DNA from 2 places in the Halobacillus sp. genome. Region 2 is predicted to be linked to the other one. Evidence: riboswitches for the same ligand, from Rfam matches in the RefSeq annotation. Region 2 holds a riboswitch; the other holds the start of a gene.
What was found. Region 2 has a riboswitch for thiamine pyrophosphate ahead of thiW (energy coupling factor transporter S component ThiW). Riboswitches for the same ligand answer to the same signal wherever they lie in the genome.

Region 1 (4,608 bases), on a different contig from region 2:
CATTCAGGGTTTGTCTGACGAAGACCATCCATGGCTGCAATCGCAATAGGAAAGAAGCAGACAAGTACGATAATAATCAATTTAGGTAAAGCCCCGAATCCAAACCATATGACTAGCAAGGGAGCAAGGACGATGATCGGGATGTTTTGTGACAAGATGAGTAAGGGATACAAGGCCTCTCTTACTACTGGAAGCAGGTGAAGAAAGACCGCAAGTAATAACCCGAAAATAACTCCAATTATAAATCCTGAAAAAGTTAAACGAATGGTTGAAAAAAGGTGGGGAGCGTAATCCGTCCAGCCGTTTATACCTGTTTCCATAATTAAGCTCGGCGGTGGTAAGAGCCATTCTGGTATGTCAAACCAACGGCTGCAGAGCTCCCATAAAAGAATGAAAAGGAGGAGGACCGCAACAGGCCTCCATCCTTTAATGAATCTTTGAGTCATGTTCGATATTTCGATGTTAAATCATCCATCGAAGCTCCTGATGGCTGATAAAGAACTTTAATCTGAGAAATGACGTTGCTGCACCCTTTTTCAACCATAGCCTCGTTCATTTTTTCTATTAAACCAAAAATGGTGGAAAGCTCTCCTTCGATCGTTGTTTCAAGAGGATGGACTTCGTACTTCAGCCCTGATTTTTCAATGATTGAAATCGCATGATCCACATAAGGGATAACATCCTCGTTCCTCTCTGTTTTTGGAATGATTTGAATACTGACAAGTGAATTAGCCAATACATTTCCCTCCTTTATTCTGGTAAAAATTCGTTCGTAAATGCCTCATTAGCATTCAGTTTTTCTTCAAGCAAGTCATGATTGTACATCCACTCGGCGTAACTGCTCCAGACTTCTTCCTTTTGAATACCCCACTGATCTGCATCATCTTTATACTTAGGTGACAGCCATTCTTGACTGGCTTTTACCAGCTCTGGATCGAGGTCCGGCACAGCTTCGATGAGAATATCAGCCGCCTGATCAGGTTTTTCGATCGCAAATTCGTATCCTTTTGAGACAGCAGCCATAAATGCTTGTACGGTTTCAGGATTCTCATTCATCATCGTTTCGCTCGTCGTTAAAACAGGTGTATAATAATCCAATTTCTCAGAGTAGTCCGTTAGGTATTGCATATTAAGCTCTTGCCCTCGAAGTTCGGCTTCCACACCTGTCCACCCGTAATAAATCCAGGCAAAATCGATATCCCGTTCCACAGCCGTAAAAAAGTCCGTATTTCCCATATTTACAATTTCCACCTCAGAAACATCAGCATTTTCTTTCTGCATGAGAGAAGAGAGGACCGCTTCTTCTACAGGAGCACCCCAACCTCCGTAAGTTTTTCCTTCGTAATTAGCTGGAGAAGTAATGCCTTTATTCTTGGGAGAGGCAAAACCTGACGTATTATGCTGGATAATAGCTCCGATCGATACAACAGGAATGTCCTGAATACGAGCTTCTGTCAATGTTTCTTGAGCGCTGATCCCAAATTCTGCTTTTTGGGAGGCGACAAGCTGATCGGCACCCGCTTCACCTGGAAGCATGATTTCCACATCCAGTCCTTGCTCCTTAAAAAAACCTTCTGCCTGAGCCACATAAATTCCGGTGTGATTGGTGTTAGGAGTCCAGTCGAGTACGAGTTTAACCGAGTTCGTTTCCTCTTGCTTGGCTGCAGCTTCTTCACTTTTTCCGTCATTGGATGAGCAGCCCGTTACTACTAAAGCGGTCATGAACATGAGGATTATTTTTTTCAATTGTTTCCCTCCCAATTATATGTCCATCAGAGAGATTAATAGAGGAGAGGGGAGAACCGTCGGAGATAATCCAGCGTTTTATCCATACAAAAAAGCACCCTGGTACCATAACCTAGGGTGCATATATAGTAATCGATCAGAAATATCGGCTACTTATGTTTCCTACGCTGGTATCAACCAGTTCAGGTTCTAAGGGTCAGTATCATAAAAGGATACAATCTCAACCAGCTACACTGGTCCCCCTACATTCAAACTATTCAATTTGATGAACAACGTTATAATTTTACTGTGCCATAAGGAAGTAGATTTAGCAAGTACTATAATCTTATTCCTAGTAAACAGATAGGCTTTTTATGTTAAGATAAAGGAAATCGTTATTACAGAAAGGGAGTTCCTTTTTATGAGCAAAATTTATGTACTCCACGAGAACGATGAGTGGACCGTTCACTTAACAGAACGTTTAGAAGAATTAGAATTGCCATATGAAGTATGGCACCTGGACCAAGGTACATTAGACTTAACAGAAGAGCCGCCGGAAGGAATTTTCTATAATCGAATCAGTGCGTCCTCTCACACGAGAAACCACCGCTACGCTCCTGAATTTGCAGGGGCAGTCCTTTCCTGGCTGGAACGCCACGGCAGAACGGTTGTAAATGGAACATCGGCGCTTAATCTTGAAATAAGTAAAGTGAACCAGTACATGGCACTGAATCAACAAGGGATCCGCACTCCAAAAACCATCTCTGCTGTTGGGAAAGAGAATATTTTGAAAGCTGCAGAAAAGCTGGGGATGAATTCATTTATCACGAAGCATAACCGTGCTGGTAAGGGGCAGGGTGTGCAGCTGTTTCATTCTAAAGAAGCACTTCAGGAATATGTGGAAGGCGCTGAATTTGAGGAACCTGTCGATGGTATTACCTTAATTCAGCAGTATATCGATGCGCCCGAGCCGTATATCGTACGTCATGAGTTCGTAAACGGGAAGTTTCTTTACGGAGTGAAAGTAGACACTTCTGAAGGGTTTGAATTGTGCCCGGCTGATGCGTGCTCGATTGAGGATCAATTTTGCCCAACCGATGCTGAGGAATCGAAGGATAAAGCAAAATTTGAGATCCTGGACAATTACCGCCCTGCGATTATTGACGACTTCGAAGCTTTTCTTCAGGCGAATCATATCCAAGTGGCCGCTATTGAAGCTATTCAAGATCAAGATGGGAATTTATATGCTTACGATGTGAACACGAATACGAATTATAACACGGATGCGGAAGAAAAAGCCGGAGTGTACGGAATGCTTGAGCTTGCTAAATATCTGGGGCGCCTGCTGGATCCAGTGCGCGTATAATAAGAAAGCCATTTTCCTCTGGGGAAAATGGCTTTCTTTGATAGAGTTCTGCACGGGTGGACGGATGAACTCTTCACGACACGAGAGATTTAATGGCGTTTACTTAACCAGAGAACACCTGATTTAGCAAGCCTAGGTAAAACTCCGGTCATTGGTTTTTGCAGCATGTTGCCAAATCCGTCGTTCTTACCGAGAGAGCCTAAGGCGCCTTTTAGTTTAACCTCGCCTGGAGGTACCGGAACACGATTTTTAAGAAAGGCCAATATAACTTCCGCTACTTTTTCACCTTGCTGACCTGCTAATTGAGCACTTGGAGAATGTTCGGCAGATGCGCAGTCACCGATCACGTAAACATTTTGGTGGCTTGGAACCTGATAATAATCATTTACAATAACCTTATTTTGAATATCTTTATCAAAAGGAAGCTCTCTAACCAGGTAATTCGGCTGCACACCTGCTGTCCAGACCGTAACATCATTCATATAGCAGAGACCGTTATTGCAAACGCCGTCTCGTTCAACGTATTCTACGTTCGCGTTATGAATGACCTCCACATGGTGCTCACGGAACCATTTTTCTACATAATTCTGAATTTTATGGTCGAATGCTTTCAGTACCGTCTCACCACGATCGAGCAAACGAATGTTTAAATCAGAACGGCTTTCGCGTACTTCTGAAGCCACTTCAATACCGCTTAATCCAGCTCCGACAATCGTCACTTTTCCGTAGGCTCCCAAATTATTAATGGAGTAGCCTGCGCTTCGGGCTTGGGAAAAAGATTGTACACTTTCCGTAAACTCCCTGGCGCCTTCTATTCCGTGATAATTGTCCTCACATCCAAGCCCGATTACAAGATAATCGTACTCGATGTCATAGGCGAAGTTTTTCATTAGAACCTTTTCGTTTTCAACATCAATTTTTTCGATCTCGTCGAATACATATTCCACTTGATCATGTTCAGGAAAATCTACACGGGCATGACGATCTGATTCAGTACCGGCAGCGATCGTGTAAAATTCTGTTTTTAGTGAATGGTAGGGGTTACGGTCAACGACAACGATATGTACATCTTTTGGTAAATCTTCTAAAAGGCCATGTAATATATTGAGCCCACCGTACCCGCCGCCTAATATGACTAACCGTTTCATGCATCAACACCACCTTTTTAAATTCATTCTCAGCTGCTCACATTCAGGTGCATCACCGATTTATGTCGAAAACGCTTACGGTTTTCTCACTATTTTAAGATTATCAAAATTCTGCCTGAAAAACTAGAAGAAGTGAGCAATTCGTGACAAGTTTCACGAGTTCCTCTTATTTTGTGAGAATTTCTCTAAAAATATCATAGTAAATATAAAGATCGGTCAAATCTATAGAGGTCATGTTAAAGAAAAGCTCCCGTTTGTTTAAGACTCAATTTCGAGATATTGGTCGACGAGGATGGTCCTTCGGGGGACGATTTCGCTTTCCGGCCCTGCACGACGCAGGGTCGTTCGACGTTGCCACAGGACGTGGCG
Region 2 (6,893 bases):
GAAGTGGTGGGGGAAAGTCAGGATGATGCTGAAGCCCGCTGCTATGAACTTCAGAGAGAAGCTGGTATGACTGTTATCAAACCCTTTGACGACCGGGAAGTGATTGCAGGTCAAGGGACCATTGGACTTGAAATTATGGAGCAGTGTCCGGAAGTGGATCAGGTAATTATTCCTTTATCAGGGGGAGGATTACTATCAGGTATTGGGGCTTCTTTAAAGAGTATTGATCCTGACATTCAAATCACGGGGGTTTCGATGGAAAAGTCAGCGGTTATGTATGAGAGCCTGCTAAAGGGCAAGCCGGTTATCCTGAAAGAAGAAGATACGCTTGCGGATAGTCTGCTTGGCGGCCTCGGTCCTAATAATGAGTACACCTTTTCATTAACACAGACTTTTTTAGACGAAGCAAAATTGGTTTCTGAAGCATCGATTGGGAGCGGAATTTTATTCATGCTGAACCATCACAAAATGGCGGTGGAAGGCGCTGCTGCAGCTGGTGTCGGCTGGCTGCTTAACGAAAAGAGTGCTAAAGGTAACCATGTCGTACTAGTGGTCAGCGGAAACAACATTGACCAACACACCATCGATCACTTAATTAAGAATCAATAGGGCAGGAGTGAAGCGAATGGGAGTTACAGTGGAAAAAGTGCTGCGGTTACCTATTTTTGAACAAGCCAAAGTGTTAACTAAGATCACAGATAAGCCCGTACAATGGATATCCGTAATCGAGACACCTGTGGAAAATTTTGTGAGAAATAATGAATTTGTGCTGAGTACCGGGGTGGGATGCGGAGACGATATAACGGCACTTGAGGAATATGTGAAGGATGTTATTCGTGCAGATGCTTCAGCTCTCGCTTTTGCTACAGGACGATATATTTACAAAATACCGGATCGTATTCTGAAAATAGCAGAGGAACACAATTTTATGATTATGGAAATTCCATGGGAAGTGAGGTTCGGAGATATTCTGCAGGATGTTCTTCGTTTAATAAGTGAAGAAAAGCAGACCGGACAGCAGCGGGCCGAAACCATCCGCCAGGAATTGATTAATTGTGTATTGAACGGCAAAGGATTGCAGGAAATCACCACGATTCTTTACGATAATACTCATATTCCTGCTGCTATCAGTGATCATAATAAACAAATCAGGGCTAATCAGCAATTCGACCGTTATTTTCTGGACGTGCTGAACGGAAAAGAGAACGAAGCGTTTCAACTCGTTTCTCCCGAGCCTTTTAGTGATCATCCATTAGTTCATTACATTGAAAAATATGAGATTGGTCCGCATTTTTGCTATCAGCTGACGATTCTTTCAAATTATAAAAAGCAAGGATATCTGCTGTTTAAGCCCGAGGAGGACCAAGAATTGTCATGGGTGGATTTATCGATTTTAGAGCATACGTTAACGGCGTGCGCTTTATATTTTGTGAAAGAAAACGCAATCGAAATGACCGAAATCCGGTTGAAAGATAACTTTTTACTGGAACTTGCTAAAACGGAAGTTGATATCGATAAGTCGCTCCTGGCAAAAGCTCACCTCCTTGGATATGATTTAGAGAAACCATATGTATGTCTCGTAGGGGATATTCGATTTAAAAAGCAGATTGATGGTCCCGTAGGATCAGAGGAACATTCGGTCCAATCTTCTTCCATGCATAGCCGGAACTACTATATTCAAAAGGAAGTGACACATGCGGGCGATGTGCTGAAGCGGCAGACGATGACCACGTTTGATGAAGGAGAAGTCATTGTTTATATAGAAGCGGACGCCAAGACATATCCGGAGACAGCCAATCAGTTTCTTGATCTTGTGGAGCGGCGCCTTCACGAATTACTTGCCGGTATAACGATTTCCTGGGGAGTCTCCTGCCATAAAGATGGCCTGTACAACTTCCACCAGAGCTACGAAGAGGCCGCTACCGCTTTAAATATCGGACGCCAGAAACATGAAGATGGTGACCGCACTTTTTTCAGTGATACGCGAATGAATCGCTTGTTAATGGCCCTATCACATGAAAAAGAAATTGAGTTTATTGTCCAGAATACCTTGGAGAAACTAATCGAATATGATCAGCGAAGACAGACCGACTTAATTCATACGTTCATTGTTTATAACAAATACAACAGTAACGTAAGCCAGACAGCCCGTGCCTTAAATCTTCACCGACAGTCATTGCTGCATCGCTTAAGGAATATTGAACAATTAACAGGGCTTTCCTTATTGGATGCAGATGATCTTTTCCTCCTGGAGCTCAGTGTACGCTTATGGATGTTGAAGAAAATAGAAAAATGAGCGCTTCTTCTGTAAAGGAGCCGCTCATTTTTATTTATTATCTGTCGGCGACGATTGTTTCTAAGTCCTCGTTCCTTGAATCAATTCTAGTTAATTGAATCTCCCATACATCCTTTTCCTTAACGTAAGAAATCATCTCTACGGCTAAAAGTTTGTCCCCCGGAATCTCCATAATAGCTTTAGACAGAGCCTCAGAAGCTTCTAAATCTGCACCCTCTACATGGCTCATTTCGAGAATCTTCACTTCTTCTGCTTCTGCCTGAGAGGGGAAGGATTCACGGACCCCATTTTTCACCCACACTTCTACCTGTTTACCTACCCAGCGGTCTTTAGGTGCGCCTGAGACCCACATCGCATTCGCAGTACTCTCAGAATTAGAGTCCAAGGGGGACACCACTAGAATTTGGTCCTTTTTCTGCTCCATAACAAATCCAGTAATTTCAGGAGGCGCAGGGTTTTCTTGTTCAGGTGATTTTTTGGAATCACTATCAGAATTAGAAGTTGGTGCAGAGCCGCAACCGGCCAGAATCATAGCTATGAAAAATATGCATCCCCAAGCTTTCATAGACTTGCCTGCCTTTCTATTTGTATTTTTTTGAATAATTTTCCATGACATCTATCTTTAACTTTGTTATAGTATAAAACAACCAAGTGAATCTATGATTATAACTACTAGGGGAGCCTGAATAGGCTGAGAGGAAAGCAAAGTAGCATTCCGACTCTTAAGAACCTGATCTGGTTAAGACCAGCGGAGGGAAGTAGTCTACTATTTTTATTAGACATTACCCTTTTAAGTCAGGTCCTTCCCAGGATCTGGCTTTTTTATTTTTCCCCTACGGAAGGGAGGGCAGAAATGAACAAAACAAGACTACTAACGACTATGGCTGCATTTGTTGCGATTGGAACACTTGGTGCCCAGCTGCTCTGGTTTCCAGCAGGAGTTGCAAAGGCTTATCCAGTCCAGCATGCAGTAAATGTGATGGCAGCTGTTACACTTGGTCCTTTACCAGCTGTAACTATAGCTTTTATGATCGGTCTATTACGCCTCCTCCTGGGGTTAGGCACCTTGCTCGCGTTTCCTGGAGGAATGATCGGTGCTTTTCTTGCGGGTATCTTATACAAATGGGTTCACAATAAAATGGCAGCTGTTGCCGGTGAAGTGCTTGGTACCGGGGTTATTGGAGCCTTATTCGCTGTTCCATATGCCAACTTACTCATGGGCAGCTCATCTGGAGCTCTGGTATTTCTTCCATCTTTTTTAGTCAGCAGTATATCGGGCGCTATGATAGGATGGATCATCGTCACAAGAGTTAAATTGGAAAAATATATCTTACAACCATAATACACGGAAACTACTAGGGGCGCGAGTGTTCGCTGAGATAAGGAAATAAATTCCTTGGTCCCTTAACACCTGATCTGGATCATGCCAGCGGAGGGAAGTAGTAAGCAGCCCCACTCTCTCCCTCCCTTAGTAGCTTCCGAAAAAATCAGGAGGCATATTCATGTCATTTACAGAACAGTTAAGACAAGAAAATCATGATATATTTGAAAGAATTTTTCATCATCCTTTTGTTGAAGGGATTGGAAATGGTCGTCTTCCCTCGGAATCTATTGCTCATTATATAAAAGCAGACTACGAATATTTAAATGCGTTTATGCACATTTATGGAATTGCAATTTCCAAGTCTTCGGAGCGTGAAGATATTCAATATTTTAACGAACAGGTTCATTTTGTTCTTCATAGTGAAGTACATCCCCATCATAATTTGTGCGAGTATATCGGTATTCGGTACGAGGATCTTCAAGGTTACCCACTCCCTCCAACGGCTGATCATTATGTGAAGCATATGATGTACCATGCTCAAATGGGAGGTCTTGGTGAAATTATTGCCGCACTGCTCCCATGTCCCTGGACTTATTTAGAGATAGGGAGATATTTGATGGAGGAGTATGAGCCTGACCAAGATCATCCTTTTTATCCCTGGATAAAATTCTATGCCGAAAGCGAGATGCAAATTCTGACGGATCATTTACGAAGCCGGCTGGATCATTTAGCTGAACAGGCTTCAGAAAAAGAACTCAGTCGTATAAGAGATGCGTTTCGGAAAAGCTGTCAGCTGGAATGGTCTTTTTGGGAAATGGCTTATACATGTGAAGAATGGATTGAAGGAAAGGCGGTGGATGTTAAATGAACCACGTTCCATGCGCATTGACTATTGCGGGTACAGATCCAAGCGGAGGGGCAGGTATCCAGGCGGATTTAAAGACATTCCAGGAATTAAAATGCTACGGGATGTCCGTGATCACATCTGCTGTTGCTCAAAATACAACGGGGGTAAAGGATATTCACCATCTTCCCCTTGATTTCCTGGAAAAACAACTGCAGTCGATTTCTGAAGATATGCCAGTCCATGCTGTAAAAACAGGAATGGTCGCTCAAAAAGATATGATGCAAGTAATAGCTGACTGGATCCCACAGATCCAAGCTTATTATGTAATGGATCCCGTTATGATTTCTCAAAGTGGTGATTCTTTAAGTGAGGAAGAATCACGGGAAGTGTTACGAAAACAACTGCTACCTTTAACGTCTTTAGTAACCCCTAACATCCCGGAAGCGGAAGAGATAACCGGAAAAAGGATTGAAACGGAGGAAGACATGAAAGAAGCGGCTGAAGCTATCGTTAAGAACTTCGGAGCAGGTGCAGCCTTAGTCAAAGGCGGACACAGAGAAGGGACAGCCATCGATTATTTATTTGATGGAAATGAGATCCATGCCTTCGAATCAGAACGTATTCAAACAAAAAACACTCATGGGACCGGCTGTACGTATTCAGCAGCGATTACTGCTTACCTGGCAAAGGGATTCTCGCTAGTTGAAGCTGTCAAACAAGCTAAATATTTTGTAACAGAAGCGATTCGATATTCCTTCGATCTAGGCCATGGCAGCGGTCCGACCAATCATTTTGCTGCTCGTAAGGAGGTTTCTAACAAATGGATATGAATATTATTAAAGAAGTGCGTGAAAAGCAGCCGCTGATTCATCATATTACGAATCAGGTGGTAATGAACTTCAGCGCAAATGGTTTACTTGCTTTTGGAGGTTCCCCTATCATGGCACATGCCGAAGAAGAGGTTGAGGATGTATCGCGTCTTGCCGACGGTGTTCTTCTTAATATAGGGACATTAACAGAAAATCAAGTAAGTGCCATGATTACAGCAGGCCAGGCAGCTAATAAGGCAGGGGTTCCTGTGGTAGTGGATCCGGTTGGAGCACCTGCCACTAAATTCCGCTCGAAAAGTATTCAAACCATTTTAGAAAGAGTTAAACCTTCCGTAATTAAAGGAAATGCTGGTGAGCTTGCCCATTTAATAGGAGAAGAAGTAGAGACAAAAGGGGTGGAATCGACAGGTACGGGGAACGAGAAATCAATTGCGGAAAGAGTAGCACAAACTTATAAGACGACCGCTGTTGTCACAGGAAAAATGGATGTAGTTTCTGATGGGGCCGAAATACGGACTAATTCAACAGGCAACCCTCTATTAGCAAAGGTGACAGGGACCGGATGCCTTCTCGGATCGATTCTTGCTGCTTGCATGTCTGCAAATGGATCAAGTGTAACCAAGATCCATACAGCTCTGGAATTTTTCGGAGCGGCGGCTGAATATGCAGCCTCTCAAGATGAAGTACAGGGACCAGGAACATTTTCTCCCCTTTTCCTCGATGCATTGGCTATGGATCCTGATCAATTGAGGAGAGAGGAATAGTGACATTATCTAAGCAGTTAAGAAAGTATTTCGTGATGGGCAGCCAGGACACAGACAGGGATCCTGAAGCTGTCCTGGAAAAAGCTATTGAATCAGGGATAACCGCTTTTCAGTATAGAGAAAAGGGAAAAGGATCACTTGAAGGAGAGGCTAAGCTTGAGCTTGGCAGAAAGTTAAGAGGCATTTGCCATGAGAAGGGGGTCCTCTTCATAGTCAATGATGATTTAGATATGGTTGAACCGCTGGAGGCAGACGGGATTCATGTAGGTCAGGAAGACATAAGTGTGGAAGTCATAAGGTCGCAATTTCCAGACAAGATCCTCGGCTTATCCGTTTCAACAGAGGAGGAAGTAATTCAAAGTTCGTTAGAAAAGGTCGACTATCTTGGAGCTGGTCCTGTCTTTCAAACGAGCACGAAGGAAGACGCCAAGCCTGTGGTCGGAACCGTCTGGATTAAGCAGCTGAGAGAGGCGTATCCGGATTTACCGATCGTTGGCATCGGAGGGATTAATACGGAAAATGCCTCATTGGTTATAGAAGCAGGAGCTGCTGGAGTTGCCGTGGTTTCAGCTATTACACACGCCGAATCGATAGCGGAAGCGGTAAAACGTCTATAACGAAACTTGGAGTGCGGGACTTCTACTAAACTCTGATCAACATCAATAATGGTGCACACTTATTCAACAATAGGGCCGTTTAGTTGAAGACTCAGTTTCGAGATATCTTTGGCCCGTTACGATATGAGGAGGGGGCTGGTGGGGAAATAACTCGTCTTGTTCCATCACCCAGACACTCGAGACATAAGCCGTTCATCAACGGACGGCAAGACCAC

Region 1: another riboswitch for thiamine pyrophosphate. It lies ahead of WAM07_RS08315 (ABC transporter substrate-binding protein); the one in region 2 lies ahead of thiW (energy coupling factor transporter S component ThiW).

Annotation. Positions count from the first base shown of each region.
Region 1 covers NZ_JBAPTY010000179.1:168-4,775, forward strand. The annotation lists partial or broken gene WAM07_RS08305 (ABC transporter permease) at 1-446, opposite strand, end outside; gene WAM07_RS08310 (thiamine-binding protein) at 443-736, opposite strand; gene WAM07_RS08315 (ABC transporter substrate-binding protein) at 751-1,746, opposite strand; TPP riboswitch at 1,889-2,000, opposite strand; gene WAM07_RS08320 (ATP-grasp domain-containing protein) at 2,147-3,091, shown strand; gene WAM07_RS08325 (NAD(P)/FAD-dependent oxidoreductase) at 3,181-4,239, opposite strand.
Region 2 covers NZ_JBAPTY010000212.1:729-7,621, forward strand. The annotation lists gene WAM07_RS09400 (pyridoxal-phosphate dependent enzyme) at 1-609, shown strand, start outside; gene WAM07_RS09405 (PucR family transcriptional regulator) at 626-2,296, shown strand; gene WAM07_RS09410 (DUF3221 domain-containing protein) at 2,334-2,861, opposite strand; TPP riboswitch at 2,961-3,070, shown strand; gene thiW (energy coupling factor transporter S component ThiW) at 3,150-3,638, shown strand; TPP riboswitch at 3,644-3,751, shown strand; gene tenA (thiaminase II) at 3,799-4,488, shown strand; gene thiD (bifunctional hydroxymethylpyrimidine kinase/phosphomethylpyrimidine kinase) at 4,485-5,297, shown strand; gene thiM (hydroxyethylthiazole kinase) at 5,288-6,061, shown strand; gene thiE (thiamine phosphate synthase) at 6,097-6,678, shown strand.